One region of the Nicoliella sp. ESL1113 genome, then DNA from elsewhere that is predicted to be linked to it. Evidence: riboswitches for the same ligand, from Rfam matches in the RefSeq annotation. Region 1 holds a riboswitch; each other region holds the start of a gene.
What was found. Region 1 has a riboswitch for thiamine pyrophosphate ahead of ACSYTJ_RS08510 (acetylornithine deacetylase). Riboswitches for the same ligand answer to the same signal wherever they lie in the genome.
Positions count from the first base shown of each region.

Region 2: it holds a riboswitch for thiamine pyrophosphate, as region 1 does, so the genes downstream of both, ACSYTJ_RS06855 (3-oxoacyl-ACP reductase) here and ACSYTJ_RS08510 (acetylornithine deacetylase) in region 1, are expected to answer to the same signal.
Region 3: it holds a riboswitch for thiamine pyrophosphate, as region 1 does, so the genes downstream of both, ACSYTJ_RS01810 (ECF transporter S component) here and ACSYTJ_RS08510 (acetylornithine deacetylase) in region 1, are expected to answer to the same signal.
Region 4: it holds a riboswitch for thiamine pyrophosphate, as region 1 does, so the genes downstream of both, thiS (sulfur carrier protein ThiS) here and ACSYTJ_RS08510 (acetylornithine deacetylase) in region 1, are expected to answer to the same signal.

Region 1 covers NZ_CP196388.1:376,700-381,496, reverse strand. The annotation lists gene ACSYTJ_RS08525 (DUF6198 family protein) at 1-492, opposite strand, end outside; gene ACSYTJ_RS08520 (hypothetical protein) at 661-1,224, shown strand; gene tenA (thiaminase II) at 1,265-1,933, opposite strand; gene ACSYTJ_RS08510 (acetylornithine deacetylase) at 1,933-3,210, opposite strand; TPP riboswitch at 3,295-3,390, opposite strand; gene ACSYTJ_RS08505 (lysylphosphatidylglycerol synthase domain-containing protein) at 3,469-4,374, opposite strand; gene ACSYTJ_RS08500 (acyl-CoA thioesterase) at 4,408-4,797, opposite strand, start outside.
Region 2 covers NZ_CP196388.1:5,056-9,852, forward strand. The annotation lists gene ACSYTJ_RS06845 (sulfite exporter TauE/SafE family protein) at 1-183, shown strand, start outside; gene ACSYTJ_RS06850 (type 1 glutamine amidotransferase) at 202-870, shown strand; gene ACSYTJ_RS06855 (3-oxoacyl-ACP reductase) at 931-1,683, opposite strand; TPP riboswitch at 1,732-1,821, opposite strand; gene ACSYTJ_RS06860 (NAD(P)H-dependent oxidoreductase) at 1,917-2,573, opposite strand; gene ACSYTJ_RS06865 (hypothetical protein) at 3,189-3,326, shown strand; gene ACSYTJ_RS06870 (hypothetical protein) at 3,537-4,109, shown strand; gene ACSYTJ_RS06875 (DUF3862 domain-containing protein) at 4,167-4,769, opposite strand.
Region 3 covers NZ_CP196387.1:476,170-480,966, forward strand. The annotation lists gene ACSYTJ_RS01805 (ABC transporter ATP-binding protein) at 1-831, opposite strand, end outside; gene ACSYTJ_RS01810 (ECF transporter S component) at 935-1,489, opposite strand; TPP riboswitch at 1,582-1,673, opposite strand; gene ACSYTJ_RS01815 (D-alanyl-D-alanine carboxypeptidase family protein) at 1,848-2,864, shown strand; gene ACSYTJ_RS01820 (HAD family hydrolase) at 2,957-3,691, shown strand; gene ACSYTJ_RS01825 (LVIS_2131 family protein) at 3,775-4,389, shown strand; gene ACSYTJ_RS01830 (FAD/NAD(P)-binding protein) at 4,445-4,797, opposite strand, start outside.
Region 4 covers NZ_CP196388.1:54,135-58,931, reverse strand. The annotation lists gene hisE (phosphoribosyl-ATP diphosphatase) at 1-255, shown strand, start outside; gene hisC (histidinol-phosphate transaminase) at 272-1,339, shown strand; gene ACSYTJ_RS07130 (amino acid permease) at 1,591-2,985, shown strand; TPP riboswitch at 3,133-3,226, shown strand; TPP riboswitch at 3,308-3,402, shown strand; gene thiS (sulfur carrier protein ThiS) at 3,451-3,648, shown strand; gene thiF (sulfur carrier protein ThiS adenylyltransferase ThiF) at 3,651-4,313, shown strand; gene ACSYTJ_RS07115 (thiazole synthase) at 4,315-4,797, shown strand, end outside.

The DNA.
Region 1 (4,797 bases):
AAACTGAGCTTTAATTGCACTTCCGTGAAAATACTTAAATCGTAAGATATTAGTAGTATCATCATTAGGATGCATGAGAATGTTAGCACGTTGATATACAGAAATCGCTGCCCCGATTAAAATAATTCCTAGAATTGAAACTAACAGGCTTAGCCACTTATTCAAATTGGTTATTCCCATGGCAAGGTTAAATTTATTAAAAATATCAATAAAATAACTGAAAAAGGCCATGTAGATAAGGCCACTAATGATTCGCCACCAGTCAATACGCCTAACTAAAAATTGATTCAAAACAATATTAATGATTCCAAATATAAATAACGTCCATGCAACTGACAGCCCAAACAACTGATTAAAATCAACTGCTACCGCCGTCCAGATTCCATTCCCATTATTAGTCATAATCGTCAGACTATTCCCATAGGCATCAACAAAAAGTCCTAAGATCAATGCAAACATTCTTAATTTAAAAGAATTATAATTTTGATTCAATTCAATCACCCCATTTATAAGTAACAATTATACCAGAAATTAATCTTATGATTTTATAATTAGTTATTTATTAGTAATTATAAATAATAAAAATAATGGTAAGTGGACAATTTTATTATTTGTGCTATTCTTAATAAAAATGATAACATCAAAGGGGTATCTTATATTATGAAAGATAAAAAACGTTTTATTCCCAAGGGGCGCGCAGAGATAATTACTGTTGTTTGTTTACTAGTCGAGATCATGATTCTAATGCCAATGTTGATTAGTAAAATTGCAGGATTAGTTAATAGCAAGTCCGCATCACTACCTGGGTTATGGGCAGTAATTGATTTATTAGTGATCAATATCATTTGGATTTTAACTTGGTTACTTACATACCGATTTGCGCATCGTTATATTACAGTAGTTTTAAAAACACGTAACGTTAAAATGATCCTATTGGTAATTGGTACGATCTATACATTAGAAACGGTTATTAATAATAACCATGCATTGGTTGCCGTATTTTCAATCATCGCATACCTTAGCCTTTGGGCTTGGTTCGATTATGTATTTGCACATCCAGTCGAAAGTAATGAATTAATTGATAAGACCGATCATTTTATAAGGGAACACAAACATTTAAATCGAGGTGAAGTCCAAGACTTGATTCATAAAAATAACCATGAGGTCATTGACTGGTTGGAAACCCACCTAAATGATAATCAAGAGCGAAAAGATAAACACTAATAAAAAAACGACTTTGAAGTTAATCAAAGTCGTTTTTTTATTAAGCCATTGGCCAATTGCGTTGATAATAAGCCATGTCCCAAAATAAATATTCATAACGAGTCGTATTTAGAAAAATTTGGCTCAGTTCTGATAATTCAGACTCAGACTTACCAGATGCCAATTCATCTAATAAGGAAATCGTCCAATTAGTTAAGTTCGTGTACTCATCATCGCTATACATTGATACCCAATTCGAATACAGTGGATGGCTGGCTGCTGGTGTATTCAATAGCTGCTTGCCAATTAAATTATAACTCCACATACATGGTAACAATGCAACTAAGACCTTATCTAAGCCCCCACTTTGGCCAACTGATAGCATATAATTTGTATAACTTAAAGTTACAGGAGTCGGTTGAGTATTTTCTAACTCTGCTTCGCTGATGCCAAATTCACTAGCGTATTTACGATGCAAACCCATTTCGGTGTTCAAAGTAGAACTGAGCAACTCAGCAAACTTTCCCTCTACTTTTAAATCAGAAGCTTTGAGCGCTCCTAGAGCAAATAGCTTCGCATAATCAATTAAATAAATGTAATCTTGAATCATATAAAATTTAAACTTATCAACTGGTAATGTTCCATCCGCTAGTTCTTTTACGAATGGATGGTTATGATTGGCTTCCCAAACAGGTTTTAATTCTGTTACTAACCGTTCACTAAATTTCATTAATTGGACTCCTTTTTGGTATTTAACCATTCATAAATAAATTGAAGTAAGACTTTGGTATATTGAACTAAATCATCAATTTTTAGTGATTCATCTACAGAATGAGCTTCATCAATCGTGCCTGGTCCATAAATAGCAGCTGGAATATTAGCATGACCGAACCATCCCCCATCAGTAACACTTGGTGAAACATCGACTATTGGTCGTTCGTTCGTTACTTGATAGTGAGCATCTCTTAGTAATTCAACTGGTTTTGATTTCGCATCAAGATCAAGGGCTGGAAAGACTTCCCCACGCTCTTCGACCATTGACTTGCCACCCCACTTATAAATGGGCATGTGATTCTTCATCCAAAGGTCTGCCTTGGCAACTTGATCAATGTGATCTTCAACTTCTCTTATTACATCTCGATAGTCCTCATTTGGATAAAAATGAACCGTTACCCACAGTCTACATTCATCTGCAATAAAAGCGGCATTGCGACCCCCTTCAATTACAGCAGGATTAATCGTATCAGAACCAGGTTCTACTCCAGGATAACTTTTATTGACCGCCCAATCTCTTTCTAACTCGTTGAGACCAGAAATTACCTTTGCCATCTTTTCAATTGCGCTAGCAGCCCGTAGCTTTCCACCAGCATTCATCATCTGGCGTCTAGTAGCATCATGAAACGTTTGATCACTTTTGATCGTAATCCAACCAGTAATTACTCCGCCTTGGCCTTGAATATGAAAATCACTAATATCACCGACAATCGCAAAATCAGCTTTATGACCATGTTTGATTGCATCCCAAGTTCCGGCTTCACCACTTTCTTCACCAATAACTGATTCGAATTTTAATTCACCAGGTAGTTCTAGACCAGACTTATTCAACAATTGAATTGCCATTAGCATTGCAGCAAGGGCACCCTTCATATCTGCTACCCCGCGACCGATGACTATATCATCATTAATGACCATCTTGAACGGATCTGAATGCCATTTTTCATCCGATTGAATCGAGGCTACATCCATATGCCCATTTAAAATCAAACTTTGGTATTGATCAGATCCTGGTTTCGTCCCAACAACAATTGAATCATGAGGATAAAGATCCCATTGATCAACATTAAACCCATTTTGTTCAAGAAAGTCCCTAACAAATGCCTGAGCATCATCTGAGTTTCTGCCCGGTGGAGCGGGAGTGGGAAATGCCACTAGCTTACTTAATATTGCTAATAACTGATCTTTATTTTGATCAACATCGTTAATCAACGTCTTAATATCATTTACCATTAAAATAGCTCCCTATTTGTCACTATAATAAAAAGGAGATACTTCAAACAGAAGCATCCCCCCTAAATTCGCAAACCATTAGCTAATTTCAAAGGGCCACTTCCTTGCGCTGGTGCTAACCAGATTCAAGTTCAAAGGGTCAAATTAATTCTCAGCTAAATAGCTCCCCTAGTGACAGTTTATTTTTAATTTTAACGCCTTAATTATAAATTAAAGCTGCTTTTTAATCAAACTAAAATGTCCAATCAAAATGACACCCTAATTGATCAGTTTGTTGCGATTTCTACTCAAGTATTTAAATATCAACATGACCATTCCAATTAAAAACGGGATGAAGTAATAACAGATCCGATAGATCAAGGCCCAAATTACAATAATATCAGTTGAAATCCCCGCTCTTTGTAAACCAAATGTTAATGCGACTTCAAATGAACCGATTCCACCAGGAATTAATGACATCGCTCCCACAATTCCAGCAAAGACTAGCCCTAAGTAAGCTGCTCGTACATCAAAATGAATGTGCATGAAGTAACCGATACTCAAAAAGAATGCTAAACAACACACCCACTCCAAAGTTGAGCCAATCAAGAGGTGGAATAGATCGCGACGATTCAATGTATCGTTTTTGGCAATGAACGGAACTAATAAATAAAGCGGGAACAATAGGCACACTGCCTTAATCCAAAGTGGTTCCATTCCAAAGCGATCAATGTTAAGCAGTATTGCAAGAATATCATTAACGACTAAGCCCGTCATCGTGAACAAGGCGATTTGAGTAACAATCTTAGCAGTCTCTTTATTATTTTCCTGAACGCTGCCGAATAAAAAGATCCTAAGGCTCGCCCCGACCAATCCGCCAGATCCCCCGATGTTTGTGAACGTATTGATTACATAACTACTGGTGATCAACTCTGGCATTGAAATATCCATTTTGACCTTGCGAGTATAAGTAAAATCATAAATCATCATTGGGATGATCGAAAGCGCTCCTAAGATTATCAATGTAGCTAAACTGCCGATCGAAAGTAAATGACTAGCATGTACTAACTTATGCCAAGAAATTTGTTCAAAAATGGAGTGGATCGAATAAACCACGAAAACTAAAATCAATACTACATAAATCCGTTTAATAACGTTAGAGTAACTAGAAAAAGCATCTGCAATCTTATCAATAATTTTAATCTAACTCACCACTTTCTAGTTATCATTAACCAATTCTGTTAACCTAGTATAAAAGTCGGGTAATTGCTTTTGAATGTTGATAATCTTACCATTTATGTCTAAAAAGCAGTGCTCGCTACTAGCCCGACAAACTAGCTGGTCCTTGACCGTCATTAGATAACTTAATACCAACCGATGCTTACTGACCTTGGCAACACGGGTCTCAATCTTAATTACATCAGGAAAGGTAGTCGTCTTTTTATAATCCGCAACGACCTTAGACACTGGCGATATAATTTGATTAGCTTCAAATTGATCATAGGCCCACCCAATTTGTTCCAAAAAATCACTACGCGCTTCTTCCATGAACCGAATGTAATTCGTATGACTAGTAATTTTCATTTTATCAGTTTCATAGTATTGTAC
Region 2 (4,797 bases), 370 kb from region 1:
ATTATCTTTATTTTGATTTTACCAGTGGACTGGATCGTTATCATTCCACTAGCGATTGGACTAGTGGTCGGCGGCTATTTAGGACCGATCATTGTTAAATTCATCCCTACTAAAGTGATGGAAATTTGCGTGGGGATTTTTGCAATCGGATTATCAACCTATCTATTTATTACTACCTATTAGAAAAGTGAGGTTACCAATATGAGAATCAATATCTTACAACACACTCCAAACGAAGGCCCAGGCTCAATTTTAGACTGGGCGCAAGCACACGACCATGAAGTCTATACCTATCATCCATACCAATTTGGCTACTTACCTACTGCAGATGAAACCAATATGTTAGTTATTTTAGGAGGACCGATGAGTCCCAACGATAACTTTCCCTGGATTCAACAGGAACGCGATTTAATCAATACCCTTTTAAAGCGGAATACGCCAATGCTTGGGGTCTGTTATGGCGCGCAACAAATCACCAAGGCCATGGGATACCCAGTTGGTAAATCGCCAGTCAAGGAAGTTGGTTGGGCAGCTGTTAAACTAGAAAGTAATGCCATTTCTGGATTACCAAAACAAGTCACTGCCCTTCACTGGCATGAAGAAATGTTCAAAATTCCAGCAGGGGCAGAACGTTTATTTTCCACCCCTGGCTTAAAGAACCAAGGGTTCGTGATGAACCATCGAATTGCGGGCCTCCAATTTCATTTGGAACCCAAGGCTAATAACGTTCGTGAGATGGTAGTGAATGATTTTCCATATATTAAGGACTCGATATTAGGCCAAAGCGCTCAAGAAATATTGAACACCCCAGTTCCAATTGAAAATAAGGCCGTCATGTTTAGAATACTAGATTACATTAATGAACAATAATCAATGAAAAAAGGCAGTAGCATTCACGAATGTGATTACTACTGCCCTTTCATTTGATATTTAGTTCATCGTTAATCCACCATCAACAGTGTAATTTTGACCTGTAATCCCATCACTTTCGTCTGATCCTAAGAATACCACCATCTTAGCAACCTGTTTCGGAGTAGTTACTGATTTAAGTGGCGTTTGATTGGCAATTAAGTCAAACACCTCGGGAGTAGTAACAGCACTGGCATTAGTGGTTCTAAGTAATCCCCCTGATACCATATTAAAACTAATCCCAGCACTCCCTAGCTCGGCTGCTAAGTTTCTAGTAAATCCAATCAATGCTGCCTTTGCAGTGGTGTATTCATGGTAAGGAACCACCGGATTTTGAAACAGGTTCGTCCCGATATTAATGACCTTCCCATAATGATTTTTAATCATATTAGGAAGCGCACTTTGGGTAACGTTAAAAGCACCCTTCAAGGTCCCGTCAATTTGTTTTTGATAGTCATCCCATGATAAATCTTGAAAAGCCTTTTGCTTAACGGGATCAAATTTAAACCCGACTAAAGCATTATTAACAACGACGTCTAGGCTTCCAAAATGATCAATTGCCTGCTTAACTAGTTCATCGATTTGACTTCTGTCCCTAACGTCGGCCTTGATCGCAATTGCATGGTCTGATCCAATTTCTTCAACTACTTGGTCAGCAGCGTCTTGATGATGGTAATAATTTACCACGACGTTAAAGCCCCGTTCACCAAATTGTTTCGCAGTTTCAGCGCCTAATCCTGAACTTGCTCCTGTAATTAAAACTGTTCTTGCCATTTGAAAAATCTCCTTAAAAGACTAATCGAATGAAGCAATAGCTTGATTTTATACACCTTTAATAATCCCTCCGCTAGCATTACCTAGATCAGGTTCATGGGTATCATCTCAGCCATTCCAGCACCCCATTAATCGGTATATTATTTGAATCCACTTATATATTAAGCGATAAAAATGAATTAATCAACTCAATATAAAAACACAATCCAATAACGAATTGTGCTTCATCTTAATTATTTAATAACTCGGTAGACAGCCTCCATTGGTTGGCGTTTCTTAGGCGTAATCGCTTGGTCACGATAACCAAAACTGACCATTACAGAAACGCTCCACTTTCTAGGATCGAATGCTCCATAATCAGACAGAATCCGATCAATGTTGACACGGTTAAAGCCCTCGATTGGACAACTATCAATGTCTAATGCTGCAGCGGCATCCATCATGTTCGCCAATGGAATGTAGGTTTGCTTTGAAGCCCAATCAAATAATTCACGCTCAGTATTTAACTTAAAATCATTTTCCTGAAAATTAATGATTTTTTTAGAGAACGGTGAATCAATGTCAAACGGGTGGCCTTGAACATCTTCGCTCATATGCTTAATATGAGGGGAATGAATATTCATATCCTTACGAGCTAAAATTACAACAAATTTATCAGCGCCGTCAAGGCTCTTTTGCGCCCCCCAGGCATCGTTATACATTGCCTGTTTCAATTCTTTATTTTCGATCAACAAAAATTGCCAAGGTTCAAGTCCCATTGAACTAGGTGATAATCTAGCGACCTCCATAATGGTATGCCAATCCCTATCGGAAATATGTTTGTTCGGATCATACTTTTTAGTCGCATACCTACGATGGGCTAAGTTAATTAAAGCTTCGTTTTTATCCATAATTGTCATCCTTTTTAATTGATATAATAATAAATTATCATTGATAACAATGTGCCGCAATTAATTCGCCCTCGCTCAGCTAATTATCGATCAGATTTTAATGGATTAGGCCTTTAAATCAAGGCATCATCATGATTAAGCGATAATTTGAAAATAATTATAAATAAATTAGATAAAACCCTTTACATTCTAATTTAATTGCGTTATATTATTATCAACAACAAAGCAAAGGGGATGTTTCCAATGCAAACTGAAGGCTTTACCTCAGATTAAATTGTAAGGGATGTGTTTCCACCAATGAGATTATAAGTGAGTTACCCAGCTAATGAAAGAGAGGTACCTACCATTCACTTAAAACATCGATTTACCGCAGATTCTAAATAAGAAAGAAGTGTTTCCACCATTTTGCTAAATAAGATTCAAACTCATAATAATAATGCCTGATAGATCATCTAAAATGGTCTATCAGGTATTTTGATTCCAGCCCTTTTCCCTATCAACGGATGATTAAAAAATAATTAAAAAAGATTAGAAAAAATCGTTCAAAAGGGTTTACTTTATCATTTAAAAGGTATATTATAATGACAATAAATCAAAGGGGATGATTCCAGTATCATGAAGAACGATTTACCCCAGATTTTATTCAAGGGAGATGTAATCACCAACTTAGTACAAAGTTCGTTTTACCCAGCTAATGAACAGGAAGGTGTTACCATTCACTTAGAAAATCGATTTACCGCAAATTCTAAATAAGAAAGAAGTGTTTCCACCATTTCGTTATTAAAGATTCAAATCCATAATAATAATGCCTGACAGATCATGAATAATGGTTTGTCAGGTATTTTGATTTTAAGCTATTTTATTGCCAAGCTAAATTGAAATATTTAGAACGCATATTTTTACAACTGCACATAAATCATTCATAATATACATATCAATCGAATGAGTCAGGAGATTTTGCCAATGGATAAGCATAAGATCAATAAGTATATCGGAAACGATAAACCATTAGAAATTTATTCAAAATCACGTGATAATTATAAGTATGAAAACTTTGCGCTTGGTTATATCGTAAGGGACTTGGGGATGTACTTAATTTTACAAACGATCGATGACTATGGATTTCTTGATTCATATACAATCATCTTAAAGGATGATATTTCAAAAATTTCATTTGGAACTACCTATTCAAAACTGTTTGACCGTTACGTTGCTTTTACGAAGGAAAATCAACTTTACGATCCGTTTAATCTCCAGCAACAATTTAAAAAATTTAAAACTGATGATTTTTTTAAAATTATTGATTATTGTTTTAAACATCAAATAACACTTTCGGTTTATAGTACCGAGCACGATTATGTGCAACAGGGTCGTATCATGACGATTGAAAATGACTCAATAACTTTGAACGAAGTTGAATTTAGTGAATTAAATGGATTTAACGATGTTGATGAAAATGAACCCATTAATTTAGTTGATATTACTGCGATCGATATTTTAAGTAAGGAAAGTTTCTTATTCGATCGATTGAGCTAAAAACAATTAATAAAACAGGCCAGCTGCTAATTCAATTGCAACTGCCCTGTTTTTATTTTACTTTAATTCACTATTGGTAATTTGAGTCACTTTATCATTACTAAACACCAAACTGATGGATTTACCATTTTCACCTGTAAGATAGACAACGGTTTTCAATGATGTTCCGCCACTGGCACTTTCTGATTCCGCAGAAGGCTGCCCTAACTTTTCAATTACACTATTATAGCTATTGCCGATTTTAATTGAATTGATCTTATTATTGTTCAATACGCTTAATTTATTAATATCAGAATTAGAGAACCCCTTAGAAACCACACGATCATTTTCAAACGTAACCGTAACATCTTTTGCCTTAAATTGATTACTCAACTTACTAAAGAGATAACTTTTTACTTCTTTCCCACTACTAACCTTGGTAGTAGTAACTGATGATGGCTTACCAAGCAACTTTCTGACGTATGCAGATGTTGAACCACTGTTATCAACAAAGCTACCAACTTTAATGGACTGAAAATTGTGATAATTTAGACTAGCATTATGAGAAACTGTAGAAGGATTTGCTCCCCTACTGCCCTTTTTATCTGTATTAGAATTGCTACAACCAATTAATATAAACGTTAGCAATAAACCAGCCGCAATTGAAAATAATTTTTTCATATCTGTAGCTCCTTAAAGTTATTTACAT
Region 3 (4,797 bases), on a different replicon from region 1:
AGCCTTTAGCAATACGCCTTGGTTTTGCTTTAGTTCACAACTGTTTAAGATCAGATCGGCTGGTTCGTTATTATCGGGAATCGGGAAGTGGACGGCCGCTAACTCTTGATTATCAAATGGTACTAATAATTTTTGGACCTCTGCATTACTTAACTGTTGAATTTGAAATTGGTTGGGTTTTAGGTAGAAGAACGTATCGACAATGTTGTCGTAACCAGAAAGGTCATGGTCCACTAAGATGATCGTTTTATTCTTTTGATCACGTAAGCGGGTCAATTGATATAGCAGATCACTTCGCGATTGACGATCTAGACTCGCAAATGGTTCGTCCAATAAAATAACGTCGGAATCCATTGCGATGATGATGGCTAAGGCGACCTTTTGTTTTTCACCACCGGATAGGGCGTTCAAGTCACGGTGCTTTAACTTAGTGATGTTCACGAATTCTAGTGCATCATCGATTCGTTGGGGGATGATTTTAGGATCTAACTGTCTATTCTCAAGTGCAAATTGGAGTTCATCATATACGTTCGTCATCGTAAACTGTTGATTGGGGTTTTGAAACATCATTGACACATAGCCGCTGAAGTCAGTAGGGGCAATGTCTTTGATCTCCTTGTCACCAATTTTAATTTCACCAGTGTAATCACCATTGGCAAACTCAGGATATAAACCGGCAATTGACTTTAAAAGCGTCGATTTACCAGTTCCAGATGGTCCAGCAATCAAGCTAATTTTTTCGTTCGGAAAGGTTAGGTTCACGTCTTCTAATACTGGTTGTGAGCGATGCTGGTAGGTAAATGTAAAATGACTAACTGAAACGGTGGTCATGGTTAATTCCTCCTGGTAATTTAAAAATAAAGCACTTACAAGCTTGGCTTTATAAGTGCTTTAAATTCATTTAAATTTATGAAGCATTGAATCGTTAAAATGATTATGCAATGGCGTGGCTTCTGTTTAGGAGCTTCTTGATGGCCAATGGAATTGGGTCACTAAATACCCAGATTGAAATAAATCTAACGATGAATAAGAAGATCAACATTCCAAAACCGTATGCGTTGTATCCATTCTTGAACCAATCCCAAGTAAAAGTAATGATGGTAGTGAAGATACTACCTAACAATAATTGGAAGTGGCCGTACTTCTTGTAACCAGTAACTGCAAAACCTAATTCAGCTCCGGCACCTTGAATTAAACCTGAGACAACGTTCATAACTCCCCATTGGTCACCCAAGAACATTTCAACAACGGCTCCGGCAACTTCTGAGAAAATGGAAACACCAGGCATTCTGAAAATAGCCCCTGCTAATGGACCAGCAACGATCCAAAGACCAAGTGAAATATCGTTTGCTGCGGGAGCAAGACCAATTGGTGTTAAAACTAGTGTTAATGCGTTATAGATAAAACTAGTCAACCAGAAAATAACCCCACAGACAATTGCGATCAATGCAATTAAAATAATGTTTCTAAGACTCCATTTTTTAGACATGGAAAATCCTTCCCTTCAATAAATTAAACAATTATTTTAGATAGACAGAAAAAAGGGACCTCAAATACTGAGGTCCCTTTCGGAATATGTACACCATTGATAAAACGTTTCCCTCCACCAGTACGGACTGGATCAGGTTCAATGGGTATCATCTCAGCCAAAAAAGGCACCCCAAACATCTATCTATTTAATTAACTAGAACAGTATAACTTAATTTTTTCTTAAATGCAAGTTTGAATATTACAGGCATAAATCTTAAATAACACTTCGTTTACATTTATCAATAATCAATTGTTAATAAAGTGCTAAGGTGTTAACTTATTATTTAGGATATCGAAATCAGAGAAGGGTTGGTTAAATGAATCTTAAAAAGAATTTTAAAAAGATGGCAATTGTATTAACTGCTGTTGTCGGATTAGCATCAGCATCAGAAATTACTCCATTTTTAGATGTTGTTTCGACAAAAACAGTTAATGTCAGTGCTGATTATAATTATGATTATAACTATGACGATGGTGCATCAGGAATCACTACTAATAATATTGTTCCTGGAAACTATAAGATGAAGAATGCAGCGGCTGCAATTGCGATCGATGCTACGAACGGACAGGTCATCTATGCTAAAAACATTAATCAAAAAATGAAGGTAGCATCCACAGCCAAGTTAATGTCATTGTACCTGGTGGTCAGAAAAGCACAGGAAACGAATGGCTGGAACCAAGTCGTTGATACTTCTAATGCTGGCTTACGGAGCATGAGTTACAATAATAACGTTGGTGGTGGCTTTAAGCTGGTTGCTGGTCGTAAATATACCGTAAAGCAGCTCTATCAAGCAGCACTGATCCAATCATCAAATGCAGCTACGATTGCATTGGGACAATGGGTCGCTGGCTCAAATGGTCAGTTCGTGAATATGATGAATAAACAAGCAAGGGCATGGGGGATTTCTGCGACCTTTAACTCACCATCTGGACTTGAAAATAATGATTTAGTTCATTATGGTTATAAGTATTCTGGTGGGGCTACTGCTGGGAACATGGTAAGTGCAAAGGCGTTGGCAGTAATTGCGCAACACGTTTTAACTTATTATCCAAAGGTATTAAATGATGCTAGCAGGGGCACGGCCAAGGTTGCAGGGCAAAACCTATATAACTACAACAACCTACTTAAGGGGCGGACCTTCTATGATGCAAGTCTGCGCGTTGATGGTTTAAAGACCGGCTATACTCCAGCTGCAGGGCTATGTTTTGTTGGAACTGGCCAACTACCAGGGAAGCACCGCTTGATTACGATTACTTTGAATGATCCTTATGAATTTAGTGATCAACGTGATTTGATGAAGTACATTTATAAAAACTCATCCATTTACAATTAATCGTCAAAAATCTGCAAAAATGATATAATAATCACAATTAAAATTAAACTCACGGTTAAGACGTGAGTTTTTTATTTTCGGGAGGTTGCAAAATGACTAAATTGATCTTGGCTGATCTTGATCGTGATTTTTTATCCGCAGATGGTGAAATTAACGCATCTCGATTGTCCAAACAGTTAATGAATTTGGCAAAGCAAAATCTACACCTGGGCTTTATGACGGAAGCTCCGTATGCCAAAATGATTCAGATTTTTCATGGGATAAAGGCTCCCTTAGCGTTTATCTGCGAAGGGGGTGCTGAGACCGTTTTGAATCGCGTGGTTCGTGATGAAACGGTGATCGATTATGAAATTTGGAAATCAGCCCTAAAGTGGTTTCAAGCGCAACGCGATTTTAATACCGCATACATTGTCCTTTCGGGGAAGATGAATGCCTACACCGATGCAAGCAAGGATAGTTCAGCCTACCAACGCTTTAATAAGACGTACCCATCTTTATACCAAATGAATGATCTAGAATTAGTGAGTGATTTAGTCTATCAAATTAGATTGGGGTTTGAGAACGGCGATATGCAAAGTTTAGCCCAAACCTTTAATAGTAATTTTAATGGTAAGTTAGTGGCTCATGCTAAGGGAAACGACCTTTGGATCACTTCATTCGATGCTTCATACCAAAACGCAATTGAGACGTTGAGTGATGAATTAGATATTGACCCGCGGGACGTGGCTTTGATCGATCAAAAACAATCGCATGCCCCCGTTGATGAGCTTTTTGAAACTGCAACTACTGAAAATGGTTATGATGCCATCGATCAATTTCTGAAATAATAATTGAATTTGTTATCTTCTTACTAAGCAGGTACAATAATGTAATGGTCAGTAATATTACTTTTATTTAAAGGAGCTTGTTTATGATATCAGCCTGGAATCTAATCGGGTTTGCCATCTGGATTATCATTGCAATTAGTTTAATTTCAATGGTTATTTCTATCCGTAGGCAAAAGCGACAGGCCTTATTGCATCAAGATGAAAAGCTAGTAAGCAGAAATAGAATCGTTTTATTTTTTCAAGGGCTTTTAATACTGGGGGCTGCCTTAGCGATGGTGATAATTACGCTAAGAGCTGATATTTCTAGTCATAATGTTTCTGTTTCTAGAAGTTACAAACCAATTGTATTAGATACGAATGGTCGTAAATCATACTATGTTAATGTTTATAATTCTAAAAATAAATCGGGTGGTCAATATTACACCTATTTAACGAAGGGTGAACATTATCAAGTTAGTAGCAATGATTCAACCATCATTAGTGGTGCTAACACCGTTTCATTGCCAACCGAAACCTATCGTTCCAGTGGAAGTCGGTTGAATGACTTAGATCGGAAATACCAGCGGGCTTGGATTGAAACCACTACCGCTAAATATAAGCCGAATTTATTAAATGGATTAGGATTAAGGGCGGGACAGCGCGCTAGTCGCTATGTCATTATTAGAGTCCCGAACCAATCATTTATTTATTACCATTAATAATCTAATGAGATTTGAAAAGCGGAATCGATCGTGAAATCGGTTCCGCTTTTTTTTACATTGTATCTCGATATTTAGTATTAATTTTTAAGATTTGATGGCTTATCTGTTCGGCGCTACGGTGGTTTTCATCATTGCCAACCATTGGAAAGACAGTGGTTAACCAGTGAATGCCCTCCGTTAAGGTACTGAAAACGAAAAAGCCAGCATCAATTTCACCACTAGCATTGATGGCTTGATCAGAATCTGCATCGATGTTGATGGCATTAATTTTTACTGCTCGTTCGTTAGCATCCTTGAACGCAGCTGGGGTGATGATTTTACGTTTTACCATTCCGTTAATCAATTCACTTTTGGTAGTTGCAAAGTTCAGTCTAGGAATCCGTGCCTCTATTAAAGCATCGGCGA
Region 4 (4,797 bases), 320 kb from region 1:
TATACTGATTATTTATTCACCAAGGGTTTGGACAAGATCCTTAAAAAAGTTGGTGAAGAAACAACGGAAGTCATCGTTGCCGCCAAAAATAAGGATCCTAAGGAATTACAATATGAAACTGCTGATATGCTATACCACTTAATGGTGCTATTGGTAGAATCTGGTGTGTCTTTTGATCAAATTAAGACCGAACTTGGTTCTCGAGTGGGGAAAATGAGTCAATACAAAGATCGGGCCCCAATTAAAAAGTTATAGAATGGAGTGATTTCCAATGAAGAGTGCAGTTAAAGGGCTAGAAAACTACGTCCCCCCAGTTGCGATTGAGCAACTTAAGAAAAAGTACGGATTAAATCGAATTGTCCGTTTATCAGCAAATGAAAATCCGTATGGGACTTCTCCACAGGTTGCTAAGGCAGTCACTTCTGCAGTTCCACAGTCGGAAAACTATTATCCTGATAGTAATTGTACGGAGCTACGCAACTTAATCGCTAACAAGTTAAAGGTTCCTAGCCAAAATATTGTTTTTGGTTGTGGATTGGATGAAATAATCTCAATGGTTTCGCGCATTTTTTTGAATGCTGGCGATGAGGTAATTGTTTCAGAACCCACTTTTTCTGAGTATCAAATCAATGCTGAAATCGAAGGCGCTAAGACGATCAAGGTTGCAGTGAATGCTGATGGTCAAAATGATCTTCCTGCATTTTTGAGCCAAATTAATGCAAATACGAGCTTAGTGTGGCTCTGTAATCCTAATAACCCGACTGGGGGCTATAATTCAGTCGAATCGATCCGCCAGTTTATGTTAAAAGTGCCTAAGGATGTCTTGGTGCTCATTGATGAAGCATACATTGAATACGTAACCAGTGCTAAGGATTCTTCAGCCGTTCCATTATTAAAAGAGTTCGATAATTTAGCGGTGATGCGGACTTTTTCAAAAGCTTATGGTTTAGCTAGCTATCGGGTTGGCTATATCATTATGGACGCTAAACGCGCGGGGTATATGCAAGCGGTCCGCCTACCGTATAACCTCAATACGCTTTCCCAAGTTGCCGCAGTTGCTGCGCTTAGCGATCCTGAATTTGTTCAACGAACGGTAAATAATAATAAGACTGAACGTGATGGATGGGAACAATTTTTAAAGCAAGCTAATTTAAAATACTATCCATCGCAAGCCAATTTTATTTACTTTCAAAGTGCTGATGCCGATAAAGTCGCAAATGAATTACTCCAAAAGGGCTACCAAGTTCGTGTTGGTCAACAACCAAATTGGATCCGAATTACAATTGGGCGACAAGATGATAATAAAGCGATTCAGGACATTATTAAAAGCTCCTTATAATGTTATCAATAATTACATGTATAATAGTCAGCTGATTTTGAATAAATAACCTCTTTGTCACGATAAAAAAGCATAAAAACCAATTTTTTGAAAAAAGCTTTGCTTTTCGAAATAAATATGGTAGAATAAATTAAAATTAAATGAGAAAAAGCTAATTTGGTTTTAATGTTATGTGAATCAACGGGACGTCACGTAACTTTTTATTACATTTATTTTGGGTAAATACAAAATTGGTAAAGGATGTGTTGATCATGGCTAACTCAAACATTAGAGAAAATCCAGATGGAACTTACCGTTCATTGAGTAACCGACATGTGCAAATGATTGCAATTGGTGGCACGATTGGAACTGGGCTATTCTTAGGATCAGGGACGACGATTTCTAAAACGGGACCATCCATTTTGATCGTATACTTAGTCTTAGGATTGTTCTTCTTCTTGATGATGCGTGCAATTGGAGAAATGTTTTATTCAGATCCATCGCACCACACGTTTGTATCATTTATTACTAAGTATTTAGGACCTGCTGCAGGTCGATTCACAGGTTGGACCTACTGGATCGGGTTGGTGTTTGTCTGTATGGCTGAAGTAACTGCGGTGGCCACTTATGTACAATTCTGGTTTCCTAATCTGCCAGCATGGTTGATTGAAGTCGTCTTTTTGGCTGTTCTTTGTGGCTTAAACCTAGTGGCTGCGCGTCTGTTTGGTGAAACCGAATTCTGGTTCGCAATGATCAAAATTATCGCAATCGTTGCTTTGATCGTTACCGGGATTTTTATGATCTTTAGGCACAGCGCAACGCCACTTGGTCATGCATCACTCGCTAACATTACTAATAATTTGACATTATTCCCCCACGGTTCATTTAACTTTATTTCTGCGTTTCCAATGGTATTCTTCGCCTTTCAAGGAATTGAATTCGTAAGTATCACGATTGGTGAAGCAAAGAATCCACGGCACGTGATCAAGAAGGCAGTTAATGAAACCTTACTTCGCATCTTACTATTCTACATTGGTGCATTGGTGGTAATTATGGGAATTATTCCATGGACTTCACTTTCACCAGATAAAAGTCCATTCGTTCAAGTTTTCCAATTGGTTGGAATTCCAGCTGCTGCAGCTGTGATCAACTTTGTGGTTCTAACTTCTGCTGCTTCGGCATTAAATAGCTGTATCTTCTCAGCTGGTCGTCACTTTTACCAACTAGCGACTGAAGCAAAGGAAGGCAGCTTCATGAAGGAAAAGTTTGGTAAAATCTCTAATTCTGGGGTTCCGGCAGCTGCCATTTTACTATCAGCTAGTTTGGCATTGATCACTCCAATTATGAGCCTTAGTGCAGCGACTGGAGCAGTCTTTACAATCGTAACTGGTGCATCTAGTGATATGTATATCTTGGTATACGCATTAACAATGCTTGCACATCGGAAATATCGTCAATCAAGTGATTATATTGAAAATGGGTTTAAAATGCCTTGGTACAATGTTACCAGTCCGCTCACCATCGCTTTCTTTTTGGTAATCTTCGCTAGTTTATTCTTCATTCCCGATGATGTTGTAGGTGCCATTGCTGCAATTGTATGGGCAGTTGGATTTGGTGGATATGTATTGATTAGCCAAAGAAAATCAGAAGCAAGTATAAATGGATAATATTAAAAAATATCTTATTATCGATCGATAATAAGATATTTTTTTGTTGCTAGCTTTTTATCAAATTGTCCTTGGCTTAAAATTTTATTATTGACAAATTTTTCACCTTAATGTTAATATAAGATTGTTCAAAATTAAATATTTATCACATTGTATCTGGGGTGCCAAGCAATTGGCTGAGATTATACCCATTGAACCTGATTTGGTTAATACCAGCGAAGGGAGATGCAGTTCTTTTATCGCTGATTAATTATCGAATAATTAGGACGGTTCTCCTGGGTTTTACTAGGGGAACCGTTTTTTATTTACAATTGTGATGATAATTTAAACACTGGGGTGCCAAGTAATTGGCTGAGATTATACTCATTGAACCTGATGTAGTTGATACTACCGAAGGAAGGGGTTTAATCTTAACTAGTGCGTTAAAAAACCTCCTTTCTTGGGTCTAGAAAGGAGGTTTTTACTTTGGTAACCATTAATGGAAAGCCAGTGGAAGCATTGGCGGGAAAACCGCTATCATTCTTATTGGCTCAATATGCTCAGCATCAAGATAACGTTGTTGTCGAATTAAACGGATCAATCGTCCATCGCAATGAAATCGATGGAATTACTTTAAATCCAAATGATCACGTTGAATTAATTTCTTTCGTAGGAGGTGGTTAGCAATGACGGTTCAAATTGATGGAATCAGTGTTGAAGATTTTTTTATGCAGATGAAGGATCGTAATGTTGATAACTCGTATCAGGCCCTAAAGAATGCACACGTTACGATTGCAGGTTCAGGCGGGTTAGGATCTAACATTGCAATTGCATTGGTGCGTTCTGGTGTAGGCCATTTGACCCTAATCGATTTTGACGATGTGGAATTAAGCAACTTGAACCGCCAACAGTTCAAGTTCAGTCAAATTGGGATGCCAAAGGTCACTGCATTAAAGCAAAATTTATTAGAATTTAATCCCTTTATTAAAGTGGATGCGATTAAAACAAAGGTCAGTGCTGAAAATATTGAGCAACTCTTTGCTGACTGTGACATTATTTGTGAAGCTTTTGATAACCCTGCTGCCAAGGCGATTCTACTCGATGGGGCGACCAGTGCTTTTCCAGATAAACCATTAGTAATGGGCAACGGATTAGCGGGGGTCCATGGTGCAAATCAAATTCAAACCAAACAACAATCCCCAAACGTCTACATTAGTGGTGATGGTCAGACGAGTGGATCAGAGGGATTGATGGCACCACGGGTAATTATTTGTGCCGGTCATCAAGCAAACGCAATTTTAAGATTACTCATGCAACTACCAGTGGTTGAAAATAAGGAGGAAATTTAACATGGCAATTAAAGACGATTTAGTAATTAACGGACACCATTTTACATCACGGTTTATCTTAGGTTCAGGTAAATATTCATACGACCTAATTGATGCTGCAGTTCATAATGCCAAGGCTGAAATTATCACAATGGCATTGCGGAGAACCGAAGCAGCAGCCGAAAATATCTTAAACTTTATTCCAGAAAATGTCACTATCTTACCGAATACATCTGGTTGTAAAAATGCTGAAGAAGCAATTCGGATGGCTCGAATCGCGCGCGAATTAAGCGGCAGTGATTTCATTAAGCTAGAAGTGATTCCAGACAAAAAATACTTAATGCCCGATAATGCAGAGACGATCAAGGCGACTTCCATTTTAGCTGATGAAGGTTTTACCGTAATGCCATACTTCTTACCAGATTTAATCACTGCAAAGCGGTTAGTTGAAGCTGGAGCATCAGCGGTGATGCCATTAGGCGCACCGATTGGGACTAACCGCGGC